One region of the Sinomonas terrae genome, then DNA from elsewhere that is predicted to be linked to it. Evidence: predicted binding sites of a transcription regulator. Region 1 holds the regulator's gene; the other holds the start of a gene.

What was found. The regulator HspR, encoded in region 1, represses chaperone genes until heat shock. The targets are predictions, from matches to a motif close to AAGTTGAGTCNNNNNGACTCAACTT.
Region 2: L0M17_RS17495 (ATP-dependent Clp protease ATP-binding subunit) is a predicted target of HspR. The motif match lies at 3,388-3,412, and genes of this name have one in related genera.

The regions. Positions count from the first base shown of each region.
Region 1 covers NZ_JAKZBV010000001.1:634,337-642,168, forward strand. The annotation lists gene dnaK (molecular chaperone DnaK) at 1-43, shown strand, start outside; gene L0M17_RS02980 (nucleotide exchange factor GrpE) at 47-745, shown strand; gene L0M17_RS02985 (DnaJ C-terminal domain-containing protein) at 998-1,981, shown strand; gene L0M17_RS02990 (heat shock protein transcriptional repressor HspR) at 1,985-2,440, shown strand; gene L0M17_RS02995 (hypothetical protein) at 2,530-2,700, opposite strand; gene L0M17_RS03000 (COG4315 family predicted lipoprotein) at 2,805-3,413, opposite strand; gene L0M17_RS03005 (sigma-70 family RNA polymerase sigma factor) at 3,645-4,151, shown strand; gene L0M17_RS03010 (anti-sigma factor family protein) at 4,148-4,852, shown strand; gene L0M17_RS03015 (2-hydroxyacid dehydrogenase) at 4,824-5,819, opposite strand; gene L0M17_RS03020 (hydroxymethylglutaryl-CoA lyase) at 5,819-6,763, opposite strand; gene L0M17_RS03025 (CaiB/BaiF CoA transferase family protein) at 6,760-7,832, opposite strand, start outside.
Region 2 covers NZ_JAKZBV010000001.1:3,787,658-3,795,489, reverse strand. The annotation lists gene lhgD (L-2-hydroxyglutarate dehydrogenase) at 1-548, shown strand, start outside; gene L0M17_RS17495 (ATP-dependent Clp protease ATP-binding subunit) at 689-3,373, opposite strand; gene poxB (ubiquinone-dependent pyruvate dehydrogenase) at 3,482-5,206, shown strand; gene L0M17_RS17485 (winged helix-turn-helix transcriptional regulator) at 5,705-6,046, opposite strand; gene L0M17_RS17480 (NAD(P)-dependent oxidoreductase) at 6,155-6,766, shown strand; gene L0M17_RS17475 (alkaline phosphatase family protein) at 6,790-7,832, opposite strand, start outside.

The DNA of each region.
Region 1 (7,832 bases):
CATCGTCGACGCGGAGATCGTCGACGAGGACGAGAAGAAGTAAGCCATGGCCCCCCACCACGGCAACGAGGAAGAGCACGAGGTCCGCGGCGAACCGCAGAAGCCGGTGATCCGGGACAACCGCAAGGTTGACCCGGTCACCGGCGGGGTGCGGCAGCCTGACCAGGACCAGCCGGAGACCGCCCCTGCGGGAGCTGCCGAGGCTGGCCAAGCCGGACCGACGAAGGCAGATGTGCCCGAGCACGAGGAGATTCGACCTGTGGACGATGCCCACGACTCGGAGGACGTCCTCGCCCAGGCCGAACGGATCCTGAGCGAAGCGGAGGGGGTCCAGAACGAGGCCGCCGAGCTGCGCGCTGATCTCCAGCGGCTTCAGGCCGAGTACGTCAACTACCGCCGGCGTGTCGACCGTGACCGGGCTGTCGCTGGGGAGGCTGCCGTCATGGGCGTCCTCTCCTCGATCCTGCCTGTCCTCGACGACATCGATGCGGCGCGCGCCCACGGCGACCTGACCGAGGGGCCGTTCGCGTCCATCGCTGCCAAGCTCGAGGGGATCCTCACGAGCCACGGCCTCGAGCGGATCGATGCGACCGGCGTCGAGTTCGACCCCAACATCCACGAAGCCCTGATTCAGCAGCAGGGCGAGGGGATCGAGGTCGACACGGTGCAGCAGGTCCTCCGGGCCGGCTACCGGACCCAGTCGCGCGTGATCCGCGCGGCGCAGGTCATCGTAGCCGTCCCGTAAGGGCAACCGCGGAGACGTCGGTTGAACCGCGGCAACTGCGGAGACGTCGGTTGGACCGCGGCAACCGCGCACGGACGACGGCGGGCGCCCACCCGCCGTCGTCCACCCCTTTCCGTTTCGGGTACAGATAATCCCCTTCGGAGACGTTTCGGGTACAGATAGCCTCGAGTTGGCGTACCCGAAACGGGGAATGGGGGCATTATCTGTACCCGAGACGATAAGAATTGATGCAGAGACGAGAAGGAGGCCTCAGTGGCTAGTCAGGACTGGGTGGAGAAGGATTTCTACTCCATTCTGGGCGTGCCCAAGGACGCCTCCGACGCCGACATCAAGAAGGCCTACCGGAAGCTCGCCCGCAAGTACCATCCTGACCAGAACCCCGGGGATGCCGAGGCCGAGAAGAAGTTCAAGGACATCACCGAGGCCAACTCCGTCCTGAGCGACCCCGAGGAGCGCCAGCAGTACGACGCGATCCGCGCCATGGGCGGTGCGCGCTTCACGGCAGGCGGTCCGGGTGGCGCGGGCCAAGGAGCCGCGGGCTTCGAGGATCTCTTCGGAGGACTCTTCGGCGGAGGCGCGGGCAGGCATTCGCGAGGGTTCAACACGGGCAACCTGCCGCCCGAGTTCGCCGACCTGTTCGGCGGCTTCAGCACCGGGGGCGGCGGATTCCAAGCCCCGCCCCAGCGCGGCGCCGACCGGCAGGCGAGCACCACCATCTCGTTCGCGGGCTCCATTCGTGGAACCACCGTCGGCCTGCGCGAGCAGAACGGCGAGGTGATCGAGGTGCGGATCCCAGCCGGCATCCGCGACGGACAGAAGGTCCGGGTGCGCGGCAAGGGTGGGCCGGGATCTGGCGGAGCGGGCGACCTCATGGTCACCGTGAACGTGACCCCGCACCCGTTCTTCACCCGCGACGGCGACAACATCCGGATCCACGTGCCCGTCAGCTTCGACGAAGCCGCGCTCGGGGCCCAGATCGAGGTCCCGACCCTCGACGGTCATACCGTGCGGATGAAGGTCCCCGCGGGCACGAACTCAGGCCGGACCCTCCGCGTGAAGGGCCAGGGCGTCAAGACTTCGAAAGGCACGGGCGATCTCCTCGTGACGGTCGACGTCGTCGTGCCTCAGAACCTCTCGAAGGAGGCGGAGGAGGCCGTCAGGGCCTTCGCGGCTGCGACGGCCAAGAACTCCGAGTCCAACCCGCGCTCCGGCTTGGCAGCAAAGGCGAGGCTGTAGACCATGGCCATCGATCCGTACGCTCCGATCTTCGTGATCTCCGTGGCGGCGGAGCTGGCCGAGATGCACCCTCAGACCCTTCGCCAGTACGACCGCATGGGCCTCGTCTCGCCATCGCGCCAATCGGGGCGCCAGCGGCGCTACTCGCAGCACGACGTCGAACTCCTCCGCGAGGTCCAGCGACTTTCCAAGGGCGGCGTCTCTCTCGAAGGCATCCGTCGCATCCTCGAGCTCGAGAACCAAGTTGCCGCGCTCCGAGCGCGCGTATCCGAGCTTGAGCAGGAAGTCGTCGACGCACGACGCCGGGGTCCCGACTCGCGCCGCGTGTTCGCCGCGGGGATCGCGGGCGACGTCGTGACCCTCACCCGAGGTCAGCGGCCCGAGCAGCGCTCGCAGGCCGTCGTCGTCTGGCGCCCTCGGCCCTCAAGCGGCGCTTCGGCGGGGCCAATCCAGTTCTGAGATCTGGCCACTCGTCGGTCGGGAGGTGGCCGCTCGTCGGTCGGGAGGTGGCCACGCGTTGGTCGGGAGGTGGCCACTCGTCGCAGCGGTCAGGCAGTGCCGAATTGCGGGCATGCCTCGTTTGAGCACCCGCGGTCGCGGGGGACCCAGCGATCGCCCTCCTGATTCCAGACGACGTGCCGATGCTGCCCGCACAGTTCGCACGACGGCGCGACGTAGCTGTGCTTTTCCTCTTCCGTGTAGCTGCGGAAGCCTGACATGACTCCTCCTCGCTTCGGGGTAACCCAATCTACTCCGGACCATGAAAACCGGGTACAGGTGTGATACCCGGGAGCGGGGAGGTTCAGCGCGTCCTGTTGTTGCCTCAGTAGCCGGACGTACCCGAGTTGTTCGATGAGCTGGACGGGTTCGTTGAGCTGGACGGGTTGGATGAGCTGGACGGGCTCGAGGTCGTGGCCATGAGCGGCGACTGGATCATGGAGCCGTCAGCGCCCACGACGTACCACACGCCCGCGACACCCTGCCCCTTCACCTGTCCGGGGGCGGTGTCCTTCGAGAAGTAGTAGATGGGCATCCCGTTGATGGTCACCTGCTGCTTGCCGTCGGCGGTCGGGAGGGTGCCGATCTTGCCCGTGACGCCCTGGAGGGTCGGAGCCGTGTCGCTCGTGACGGCCGGCCACAGCGCGACGCATCCTCCTGTGCAGGCGCTCGTGGTCTCGCCCGGCTTGTCCAGCGTGTAGTAGTAGACAGTCATTCCCTTGCCATCGACGACGATCGTCTGGCCGCCCACCGTCGACGTCTGGAGGCTCAGGGCCGCCGAGGTCGACGGCGCGGCTGCCGGGGCGCTCGAGGTCGCCGCGGCGGGCGCGCTCGACGTCCCCGAACCGCTGCTGCTCGTGCCGCCGCACCCCGCGAGTGCGAGCGCGGAAACCGCTGAGGCAGTCGCGAAGAAGAGAGCTGCTCGCTTGTTCATGATGTGCCCTTTCGTTCCGGGCGGCTTGTGGCCGCGCTGACCTAGAGACGGCGGGGTGCCTCATTCGGTTCAGACGGGAGCGCGTGTCGGCGGGGGCGAGGAGAATTGGCTGCAGCAAGCTGTGCGAGCAAGAAGTTTCGACGAGCAGTGAACCGTCGACGAGGAGTGAACCTTTCGAGACGCCACGTCGTCTTAGCGGGCGGAAGGGCCATTCGGCAGCCGGGAGGCAGCATGCCCATGGACGAGGATGCGGTCGCGGCGATCTACCGCGATCACGGCGCGGCGCTCCGGCGCTTCGCCCGTGGAGCCGTAGGCAGCGACGAGCAGGCTGAGGACATCGTGCAGGAAGCGATCGTCCGGGTGTGGCGGCAGGCGCCCGAGGTTACCGTGGGGCTGCGCGCATACCTCTACCGGACGGTGCGGAACCTGATCGTCGACCAGCACCGGCAGCGCTCCCGGAGGCCGAGGACAGTCCCGGCCCAGGGGACCGACGGCTTCGACGTTGCCGTTGACGCCGAACGGATCGACGAGCTCTTGGACAGAGTGGTGATGGAGGAGGCACTCATGCGGCTCACGCGCGAGCACCGGGAGGTGCTTGTTGCTGTCCATTACCGCAGGCTGAGCGTGCAGGAGGCGGCCCGCGAGCTCGGTGTTCCCGCGGGGACCGTGAAGTCGCGCTGCTTCTACGCCCTCAGAGCCCTCCGGACCGCGCTTGATGAGCTGGGGGTGGAACGATGATTCTGGATCATCACGACGCTCGCCTCGCCCTCGGCGCCTACCTCCTCGGCGCCCTCGACCCAGAGGAGGCCCGCGCCGTCGAGGCCCACGTGGCCACGTGTCCCGACTGCCAGGCGGAGATCGAGGATCTCGAGACGCTCCCCGCACTCCTCGACGGCGTCCCCTCGGCGCGCGCCGAGGCGCTCGCCGAAGCCCCTGCGTTGCTCAATGAGGGCCCGACCCCGCCGGCCCTCCTCGCTCGGGTGCGCGCCCGCCGTCGTGCGCTCCGCCTCCGGTGGACGGGGGCGCTGGCGGGGGCGGCCGCAGCCTCGCTTGCGCTCGGCGCCGCGCTCGGTCCAGTAGTCGTCGGGGCGCCGACGGCGACGCCGAGCCCTAGCACTTCGTCGCCCGCCGCTTCCTATTCGCTCACTTCGTCGGACGGCGCCCAGGTCGACCTCGCGCTCGTCCGCAAGGGCTGGGGTACCGAGCTCGACCTGGTGTGCCGTGGGATGCCTTCAGCGGGGGTGTTCAGCGTGTGGGTCGTGGCCGACGACGGCGCCCCGGAGCGGGCGGCAAGCTGGAGTTCGACCGGCTACGCGGGACGGGCGGTCCTGACGGGGGCGACGTCGTACCAGCTCGCCTCGATCCGCTCGATCCAGATACGGGACGACACGCAGCGGACGCTCGCGACCCTCACGCTCCCGGCCACGCCGTCGGGTTGACAGGGTGGTCCGGAATGCGCCCCGCGCCCATCGCGATGGCGTTGAGCGCGCTGAGGCGCGACATCTCGGCCCGCACGGAGACGGTCGCGCTGCCGATGTGTGGCAGGAGGACCGTATTCGGTAGGTCGGCGAGGCCCGGGGCCAGCAGCGGCTCGTCCTCGAAGACGTCGAGGCCGGCACCCGCGATCCTTCCGTCCCGGAGGGCCGCCACGAGCGCTGCCTCGTCGACCACCGGCCCGCGCGCCGTGTTGATGAGGATGGCGGATTCCTTCATGCGCCCGAGGACGTCTGCATCCACGAGGTGGTGGGTGTCCTCATTGAGGGGAACGTGCAGCGAGAGGTAGTCGCTCGCCGCGACGAGTTCGTCCCACTCGACCTTCCGGACCTTCCCGGCGAACTCTCCGAGTTCCGAGTCAGTGACGGCGCGGTCGTGGGGTGGACGCGGCGCGAAGAGCACCTCCATCCCGAAGCCTAGCGCGCGCCTCGCTGTGGCCCGCGCGATCCGACCGAACCCGGCCAAGCCGAGCGTCCGGCCCGAGACGTCTGCGCCGAGCATGAGCTCTGGCTCCCAGCCGTGGAAGCGCCCTTCTCGGACCATCCTGTCCGCCTCGATGACTCTGCGACCGGTCCCGAGAATGAGCAGCATCGCGATGTCCGCCGTAGCATCCGTGAGGACCCCCGGCGTGTTTCCCACCATGATCCCGCGCTCGGTGGCTGCAGCGATGTCGATGTTGTTGTAGCCGACCGCGAAGTTGGAGACCCCTCTGACCGTCGCCTTGGCGAGCAGCTCCGCGTCGATCCGATCCCGCAGCTGGGTCAGGACGACGTCGTACTCCCCGCTTGCGCAGCGCTCCGCAAGTTCCGCATAGGTGGGTGCCTCCTCCAGAACCGTCACATCGGCCGCCCCTGACAGGAGCGAAGGGCCGGGCTCCGGAATCGGCGTGGTGACCAGAATGCGGGGCCGCATCACGGGGCTTCCGTTCCCGAGAGCTCGCGGCTGCCCTGGATGACCCATTCGAACGCGTTGGCCTTGGAGCGTGCGCCTTGGGCTGCCTTGGAGCGGTTCGGCTCGTCGACTTCGCGGAGAACGTTCTCGGACAGCCGGACCAGACCCGCGAAGGCCGACGGATCGAGCCAGTCCGGGCGCGTCGCGAACAGGAGGTCCTCGCTCGAGGTGTTGCCGCTCGCCCCGGGAGCGAAGGGGCAGCCGCCGAGGCCGCCCAAGGCACCGTCGACGACGTCGGCGCCCGCCGAGGCAGCTGCGAGAGAGTTAGCGACCCCTTGGCCCCACGTGTCGTGCCCGTGGAAGACGATGCGCCGCTTCGGCGTCTCGGAGGCGACGCGCGAGACGAGCTCAGCGACCTGCCCAGGGAACGCCTGCCCCAAGGTGTCGCAGACGACGACGTCGTCCGCGCCGGCCGCGCGCTCGTCGTTCGCGATCTCGAGGACCTTCTCCGGGTGGACTGGCCCGTCGAACGGGCACGTGAAGGAGGTCGCGATGCACAGCTGAATCCGACCGCCGGCCTCCTTCGCGAGGGCGATCGCGTCCGGCATGACCGCGAGGCTCTGGTCAGTGGTCCTTCCGATGTTCGCCAGGTTGTGGGCGTCCGAGGCGGAGAAGCAGTACTGGAAGTTGCGTGCCCCCGCGGCGATGGCCTTCTCGACGTGCCGCGGCGTCGCGACCCAGATCCAGCACTTCTCAAGTTCCTCGGCCGTGAGCCCGGCGACGACGTCGAGGGTGTTGGCCATGGGCGGGACCAGATCGGGGCGGGCCATCGAGCCGATCTCGAGCTCGGGGACACCCAGACGGAGCAGCTCCCGTGCGAGGCGGATCTTGAACTCCGTCGGGAGGAGTTTTCCCGTGAGCTGGAGGCCGTCGCGGAGGGTGACGTCTCGGAGGACTGGTTTCACAGGAAGGCTCCTTCTGAATGCACGACGGCGTCGATCTGCTCCTCGCTCATCCCCAGGACCTCTGCGAGGACCGCCCGGGTGTGCTCGCCGAGGTCCGGCCCCAGGGAGCGGATCGGGAGCGACTTGCCCCCGATCACGGGGACGATGCCGGGGAAGCCGACGTTCTCGAGCACCTCCTCGCCCGTCGAGACGGGGAGGCGCTGGATCATGTCGCGTGCCGCGTACTGCTCGTCCTGGCAGATGTCGGCCGCCGTGTAGATGGGGCCGCTCGGCACTCCTGCCTCGTCGAGGATGCGGAGCGCCTCGGCCTGGGTGTGGCGGCCCGTCCAAGCTCCGATCGCAGCGTCGAGCTCCTCGCGCCGCGCCCACCGCGCGTCGTTGTTCGTCAGCTCAGGATCGTCGGCGAGGTCCGGCCGCTCGATGACCCGCATGTAGCGCTGGAAGATGGAGTCGCCGTTGCCGGCGACGACGATGCTCGCGCCGTCTTTGCAGACATAGGCGTTCGACGGCGCGATCCCCTCCATCCGCCCGCCAGTGCGCTCGCGCTTGAGCCCGTAGGCCTCGTAGTCGGGAACGAGGGACTCCATCATCGAGAGCATCGCCTCGTTGAGGGCGACGTCGATGATGCGCTCGCCGAGCGGGACGGCGGGCCCGGCAGTCCGTTTGCGGGTCTCGCGCTGGAAGAGCGCCATGACGGAACCGAAGGCGGCGTAGAGGCCGGCGATCGAATCGCCGATCGAGACGCCGACGCGAACGGGCGGACGGTCCGGATCGCCGACGAGTTCGCGGAAGCCTCCGAGCGCTTCGGCGACGGCGGCGAACCCGGGTCGTGGAGACAGGGGGCCGGTCTGGCCGAAGGCTGAGACCCGCGTGATGATCAGATCCGGGTTCGCCTCGTTGAGGACATCCGGACCGATGCCCCACTTCTCGAGGGTGCCAGGCCGGAAGTTCTCGAGCAGGATGTCGCAGTGGTGGGCGAGCTCGAGCACGAGCTTCCTGCCCGTCTCGGTCTTCAAGTCGAGCACGATCGACTTCTTGTTGCGGTTGATCGTGCGGTAGAGCATCGAAG
Region 2 (7,832 bases), 3.2 Mb from region 1:
GGATCCTGCCGTTTCGCGGCGAGTACTGGACGCTCGCGCCGTCCCGCACGGATCTTGTGAGCGGAATGATCTACCCCGTGCCCGATCCGCGCTTCCCGTTCCTCGGGGTGCACTTCACGCGCGGCGTGTACGACGACGTGCACGTGGGCCCCAACGCCGTGCCCGCCCTCGCGCGCGAGGGGTATGGGTGGGGCGACGTCTCGGTACGGGACACTCTCGGATCGCTCACGTGGCCGGGGGCGCCCGCGCTGTTCCGCCAGCACTGGCGCATGGGCGTTCGCGAGATTTCCGCGTCGCTCCTCAAGCCTCTGTACTTCCGGCAGGCGCGCGCGTTCGTGCCGGAGCTTCGGCCCTCCGATCTGACGGAGAAGGCCGAGGCCGGGGTCCGGGCGCAAGCGTGGGCGGCCGATGGCGCTCTGGTCGACGACTTCGCCGTCGACCAGATCGGTTCCGTGACGCTCCTGCGCAACGCGCCCTCGCCCGCCGCGACGTCCTCGATGGCGATCGCCGAATACGTGCTGCGCGAGCACCTCAACATTCCCGTCTAACCCTGCGGAGGTGACGGCGCGAGGGGGTGGGACCCTGCGGAGGTGACGGCGCGAGGGGTGGGGACCCTGCGGAGGTGACGGCGCGAGGGGTGGTCGCGCCGTCACCTTTGCTGGGTGCGCGTGCTGGGTGCTCGGCGAGCTCAGGCAGCCGCAGCGGCCGGCTGGTCCGCGCGGACGACGAGCTCGCCGCTGCCGGACGCCGCGCCGTCGGACGCCCTGCTGTTGGACGCCGCGCCGTCGGACGCTTGCTCGACCGTGACGGAGACCCGACCGCCCTCGCTCACCGCGCCGGCGACGAGGAGATCGGCAACGCGGTCCTCGAGCTCGCGCTGGATCACGCGGCGCAGCGGACGCGCTCCGAACTCGGGCTCGTAGCCGTGGTCGGCGATCCAGTCGACGGCAGAGTCGTCGACCTCGAGCTCGATGCCCTGCGCCGCGAGCCGCGCCTCGGTCCCGCGGAGCTGGAGCCGCACGATCTCGTGGAGCTGCTCGCGCGTGAGCTTCCGGAACAGCACGATCTCGTCGATGCGGTTGAGGAACTCGGGCCGCATCGTCTCGCGAAGACGGCCCATGATCCGCGCCCGCAGCTCAGCGTCGGAGGGTCCGCCGTCGGCCCCGCCAGCGGCGAAGCCGAGCGAAGCGCCGCGGGTCGCGAGGAACTCGGACCCGAGGTTCGAGGTCATGATCACCACCGTGTTCCGGAAGTCCACGGTGTGGCCCTGACCGTCGGTGAGCCGCCCGTCGTCGAGCACCTGCAGGAGCAGGTTGAACACGTCGGGGTGTGCCTTCTCGACCTCGTCGAGCAGCACCACGGAGTACGGGTGCCGCCGCACGCGCTCGGTCAGCTGGCCCGCCTCGGAGTAGCCGACGTACCCGGGAGGGGCACCGACGAGCCGGCTGACCGTATGGCGCTCGCCGAACTCGCTCATGTCGAAGCGCACCATCGCGGACTCATCGCCGAACAGCGACGCCGCGAGGGACTTCGCGAGCTCGGTCTTGCCCACGCCGGTGGGGCCGAGGAACAGGAAGCTGCCCACGGGCCGCCCCGCGTCGCCTAGACCGGTCCGGTTGCGGCGCACGGCCTTCGCGATCGCAGTGACCGCATCCTCCTGCCCGACGACGCGCCCGTGGAGCTCGTCCTCGAGGCGCGCGAGCCGCTCGCGCTCGCCTTCGGTGACGCGCGCGGCCGGGATGCCGGTGGCACGGGCGACGACGGCGGCAATGTCCGTCTCATCAACAACAGAGCCGACGGCGCCACTCGCCTGAGCAGCCGGAGCTTCGACGGCGTCCGCGATCTTGAGCGCGACGGCCTCGATCGCGTCGCGCAGTCGCGACGCCTCCTCGTAGTCCTCGCGGGCGACCGCGGCGGCCTTCTGCTCCTCGAGGCGGGTCGCCTCAGTGTTCAGCGATTCGAGATCCATCCGTGGCCCGCGGGCGAGGCTCTTCCGGGCGCCTGCCTGGTCGATGAGGTCGATCGCCTTGTCCGGCAGGTAGCGGTCGGTGATGTAGCGGTGGGAGAGTTCGACGGCGGCGCGGATCGCGGCATCCGTGTAGGTGATACCGTGGTGCTCCTCGTACCGGGGCTTGAGCCCGTCAAGGATCGCGACCGCGTCCTCGACACTCGGCTCGCCCACTGTCACGGGCTGGAACCGGCGCTCGAGGGCGGGATCCTTCTCGATCTTCCGGTACTCGTCGAGCGTGGTCGCGCCGACAAGGTGCAGCTCGCCGCGCGCAAGCCGAGGCTTGAGGATGTTGCTCGCGTCCATGCCGCCCTCGCCGCCACCGCCCGCGCCGACGACTGTGTGGAGCTCGTCGACGAAAGCGATGACGTTGCCGTCGGCCGCGATCTCGTCCATGGCCTTCGTGAGGCGCTCCTCGAAGTCGCCGCGGTAGCGGGTTCCGGCGAGCATGGCCGGGAGGTCGAGCGAGACGACCGTCTTCCCGTGGAGCTGTGCTGGGACGTCATCGGACGCGATCGCCTGGGCGAGACCCTCGACGATCGCGGTCTTGCCGACGCCGGCCTCGCCGATGAGCACGGGGTTGTTCTTCGTGCGGCGGGCCAGGATCTCGATGGCCTGCTCGATCTCGGAGGCGCGGCCGATCACGGGATCCAGCTTGCCTTCCCGGGCGAGGGCCGTGAGGTCGGTCCCGAACTTGCCGAGCATGCTGTCCTTGCCCCGGCCGCCCTGACCCTGACCCCGACCGCGTGACGCGCCGGCCCTGGCATGGCGGGCACGCTGGCCAGCAGAGGGGGCGGCAGCTGCGCCGTCGTCCGCGGACTCCGGCTCCGCGCCGCCGTCGTCCGCTTGGAACGACTGGGGGGTGATGCCGTGGGCCGCGAGGATCTGGGCCGCCGGCGCATCCGAGGCGAGGACGAGGGCGAGGAAGAGGTGCTCGGGATCGATGTACGTCGAGCCGAGCGAGCGGGCCACCTTGTAGGCGTCGAGCAGCGCGTGCTGCGCTGACTGGGTGAGCGGCGGCACTGTGCCGTCCGCGGGCACGTCCTGGGTGGGCGATCCCTCGGGAAGGCGCTGCTCAGTCGCAGCGACGATGTCGGCTGCGCCTGCACCGGCGAAATCGATCATGCCGGCTACGGCCTCGGTTGTCGCGAGCACATGCAGCACGTGCAGAGCGTCTACCTCGCGGTGCCCGTGTTCGAGCGCGTAGCGGCTGGCAGCGGTGAGGACCTGATGGCTCCCGCGGCTCATGAGGCGTGTGATGTCGAGGGGACGACCCGTCCGGCGCGACCCCTGGCCCTGCAGGTAGCGGGCAAGGAAGTCGTCAAACGAACCGTTGCCAGCAGTCGGGCCGAAAAAGATAGGCAAAACTATCCTCCAGAAAGTTGAGTGGCTGTCACTCAGGTTCAACACTGTGGGGAACGAGATATTCCCGAGCCCTACCCGGGAGTTGCGAAGGCGGGCTAGCGTTGCGGGATGACGACCATCGCGCAGAACATCGTCGACACCCTCGCCGCCAACGGAATCCGCCGCGTCTACGGCCTACCCGGAGACTCGCTCAACGGCTTCACGGACGCCCTCCGTGCAACACCCAGCATCGAATGGGTGCACGTCCGCCACGAGGAGGCCGGCGCCTTCGCGGCTGCCGCCGACGCGGCCCTGACAGGAGAGGTTGCCGTGTGTGCGGGCTCCGCGGGCCCGGGAAACCTCCACCTCATCAACGGGCTCTACGACGCCAACCGATCACGCGTTCCTGTCCTTGCGATTGCCGCCCACATTCCCAGCGCCGAGATCGGCTCGAATTATTTCCAGGAGACCCACCCGCAGGAGGTCTTCCGCGAGTGCAGCGTCTACGCGGAGCAGGTGACGGACCCGGCCCAGATGCCCCGGATCCTCGAGATCGCGCTCCGGACCGCCGTCGAGAAGCGGGGAGTCGCCGTCGTCGTCCTCTCCGGCGACGTCGGGCTCACCCAGGTCGAATCGGAGCGCATCGCCGTGGTGCGCCGAACGACGCCGCACGTCGTCCCCAGCGACGACGAACTCAACGAGGCCGCTGGGATCCTCAACGCCGCCGGGAAGGTGACGATCCTCGCCGGGGCCGGGGTCGAGGGCGCGCACGACGAGGTGATTGCGCTCGCGGACGCGCTCGGCGCGCCGATCGTGCACGCGCTGCGCGGGAAGGAATTCATCGAGTACGACAACCCGTTCGACGTCGGCATGACCGGCCTGCTCGGGTTCAGCTCCGGCTACCGGGCGATGGAGACGTGCGATGCGCTGCTCATGCTGGGGACCGACTTCCCGTACCAGCAGTTCTATCCTGACCACGCGAAGATCATCCAGGTCGACCTGCGCGGCGACCAGCTCGGCCGGCGCACCAAGCTCGACCTCGGGCTCGTCGGCGACGTCAAGGACACCGCGACCGCCCTCCTGCCGCTGCTGAAGCGCAAGCACCGCCGCGCGCATCTCGACGCGTCGCTCAAGCACTACGCGAAGGCGCGCGCGAAGCTCGACGACCTCGCCACGCCCACCAAGAAGGGGCAGGCGCTGCACCCGCAGTACATCACGCGGGTCATCGACCAGCTTGCCGCCGAGGACGCGGTCTTCACGGCCGACGTCGGCACGCCCGTCATCTGGGCCGCGCGCTACCTCACCATGAACGGACGACGGCGGTTGGTCGGCTCATTCACGCACGGCTCCATGGCCAACGCCCTGCCTCACGCGATGGGTGCGCAGGCCGCCTATCCGGGGCGGCAGGTCGTGGCGCTCGCGGGGGATGGCGGTCTCTCAATGCTCATGGGCGAGCTCCTCACGATCGTGCAGAACAAGCTGCCCGTCAAGCTCGTCGTGTTCAACAACGCCTCGCTCAACTTCATCGAGCTCGAGATGAAGTCCGTGGGCTTCGTCAACTTCGGGACGGGACTGGACAACCCGAACTTCGCGGCGGTGGCTGAGGCGCTTGGTATCAAGGGGGTCCGGATCAACGATTCCTCGGAGCTCGAGCAGGGGCTCAAGGAGGCGTTCGAGCACGATGGGCCGGCGCTCGTCGATGTCGCCACCATCCGGCAGGAGCTCGCCATGCCGCCAACGATCACGGCCCAGCAGGCCGGCGGCTTCACGCTCTACGCGCTCCGGACTGTCCTCTCTGGCCGAGGGGACGAGGTGCTCGACCTCGCGAAGACCAACTGGCGCCGGGTGTTCTAGCAGAGTCTTCTGGCTGGGTCTTCTGGCAGGGTCTTCTGGCTGGGTTCGACGCGCACCCCTCGCCTCGCGCCGTCACGTTTGCGGGGTGTTCTCGCCTTGCGCCGTCACGTTTGCGGGGTGTTCTGGGGCTGCGCCGTCAGGTTTGCGGGGTGTTCTGGGGTTGCGCCGTCAGGTTTGCGGGGTGTCGCATGGTTAGCTGTTCCGTGCGCCGCACGGCTTCCCCTACCCGCGTGACCGTCGCTGGGGCATGGGGCATGGCACTCGAGCGGCAACAGGGACGGTTGTGAAGTGCACCCTGCGGAGGTGACGGCGCGACGGGGGGACCCTGCGGAGGTGACGGCGCGATGGGGGACCCTGCGGAGGTGACGGCGCGACGAGGGGATCCTGCGGAGGTGACGGCGCGACGGGGGGGGATCCTGCGGAGGTGACGGCGCGACGGGGGGATCCTGCGGAGGTGACGGCGCGACGGGGGGATCCTGCGGAGGTGACGGCGCGAGATTAGACGGCGGCGTCGAACGCGTCCCGCGCCTTGAGGATCTTGCCCGCATGGCTCTCGGCCCACTCCCGGATCGCGTCGAGTGGGTCGAGGAGGCTTTCGCCGAGCGGGGTGAGCCGGTACTCGACGCGCACGGGCACTTCCGCGAAGACGGTGCGGAGCACGAGCCCGTCACGCTCGAGGGTTCGGAGCGTTTGGGTGAGCACCTTCGGCGTGATGCCGCCGACGGCGACCCGCAGTTCTGTGAAGCGAAGGGCCCCGTTCTTGAGCGCCTGGACGATGAGCGGGGTCCACTTGTCGCCGATCCGCTGGAGCACGACGCGAGACGGGCAACCGGGCTCCATGACATCGAACGGGATGCTTTCCACGAGGTAACCATAGCACTTTGAAGTACTTAGTATCTTCTAGATACTGTTGGTCCCGCAGACAACAGCATCGACCAAGGAGCTTTCATGAAGATCGCCGTCTACGGAGCCACCGGCATGGTGGGGAGCCAGATCGTCGCCGAGGCCGCCCGCCGCGGTCACGAGGTGACCGCCCTCAGCCGGAAGGGCGCCGCTGTGGAGGGTGCCGCCGTCGTCCGCGCGGCTGACCTGGCCGACGTCGAGACGTACCGTTCCGTCGCGAAGGCGAACGACGCCGTCGTGCTCGCGACGTCGCCGGACCGCACCGGCGGCTCCCGGGAGCCTTACCTCGAGGCGCACCGCGCGATCGCCGAGATTCCGACCGAGGCGCGCATCTACCTTGTGGGCGGCTTTGGCAGTTTGCAGAGCCCGGATGGGACGCGCATCAAGGACCTTCCTGATTTTCCCGCGGAGTACAAGGCCGAATCAGACACGGTGTTCCGGGCGTACGAGGCGCTGCGTGGTTCGTCCGCCGGTCTCGACGTGACGGTCCACGCGCCAGCAGCCCTCATCCAGCCCGGCGAGCGGACGGGCAAGTACACGACGGCGGTCGGCGTCCCCGCGGGCGACTTCATCTCCGCCCAGGACTACGCCGTCGCCGCGATCGACGAGCTCGAGAAGCCGCAGTTCCAGGGGAAGATCTTCACGGCCGCGAATTAACACGGTCAACTAGCCCATCCGCGCTAGTACGTCGTCGCGTTCGGCAGGATGACGGGCGGCGACGGCTTCTGGCTGAAGTCGAAGTCGTTCACGAGGCTCCCCAGGAGCGGACTGTCCTCGCGCACGTCCGGGCGGGGATCGGGGCGGCCGTCGGTCGCTGGGTCGAGGCGCTGACCGTGGAGGAAGTCGTCTTCGATGAACTTCACGTATGCGTCTTGGCTCAGCGTCTGATGATCGATGTACCCCTTCTTGGCATACGGGCTGATCACGATGCCCGGGACCCGGAGCCCGTAGCCGTTCTGGTCGACGACGGGAGGCGCCACGTGGTCGTAGAACCCGCCCCAGTCGTCCCACGAGAGGAAGATCGCGGTGCTGTTCCAGTCCGGGCCCGACATGATCGTATTGATGAGGCCCGTCACGTAAGCCTGCCCTGAGCTCACGAGCGCCGGCGGATGCTCGCTCACGGCACTCGTCGGATCGATCCAGCTCACGGCCGGGAGCGTGCCGTTCTTCGCGGCAGAATAGAAGTTCGTGAGCGACTGGATGTTGCCGAGCTGGCCGTCCTGCTTCACCGTGTCGAAGTACGGCAGCGGGTTCCAGATGCCGGGCGTCTTGGCGTTCTGCTTGACCGGTGCGCAGGTCACGGCCGAGTCGTTTTCACAGTCCGGCTCGGTCCCGTTGAACACGTAGTAGCCCCACGAAACCTTCTGCCGGTACAGGAGATAGGTGAGATCCGTCCACGCGTAGTCGGGTGCGGGCCGCGGCGTGGAGGCCTTCTTGCCGAAATCAGGCGGGAGCTGCGGGCCCTGCGGCGCGTTCGTGCAGGACTCGGCGTGGCCCGGGATGCTGCACTTCGCCGACCACTCCGACACCATGTACAGGTGCGAGGGCAGGCTCCACGAGGCGTCCGATTCGAACAGGTGGTCCTGGAGCGTGAAGTCCTTGGCGTACGCCCAGTAGTTCGGGATGTCGCGCGCGTCGTGGTACCCCATGACGTCTGTGCCCTTCGTCCCGGCGCAGTTGGGATCGTTGGCCGCGCAGTTCGACGACGCGTGCTCGGCCTGGG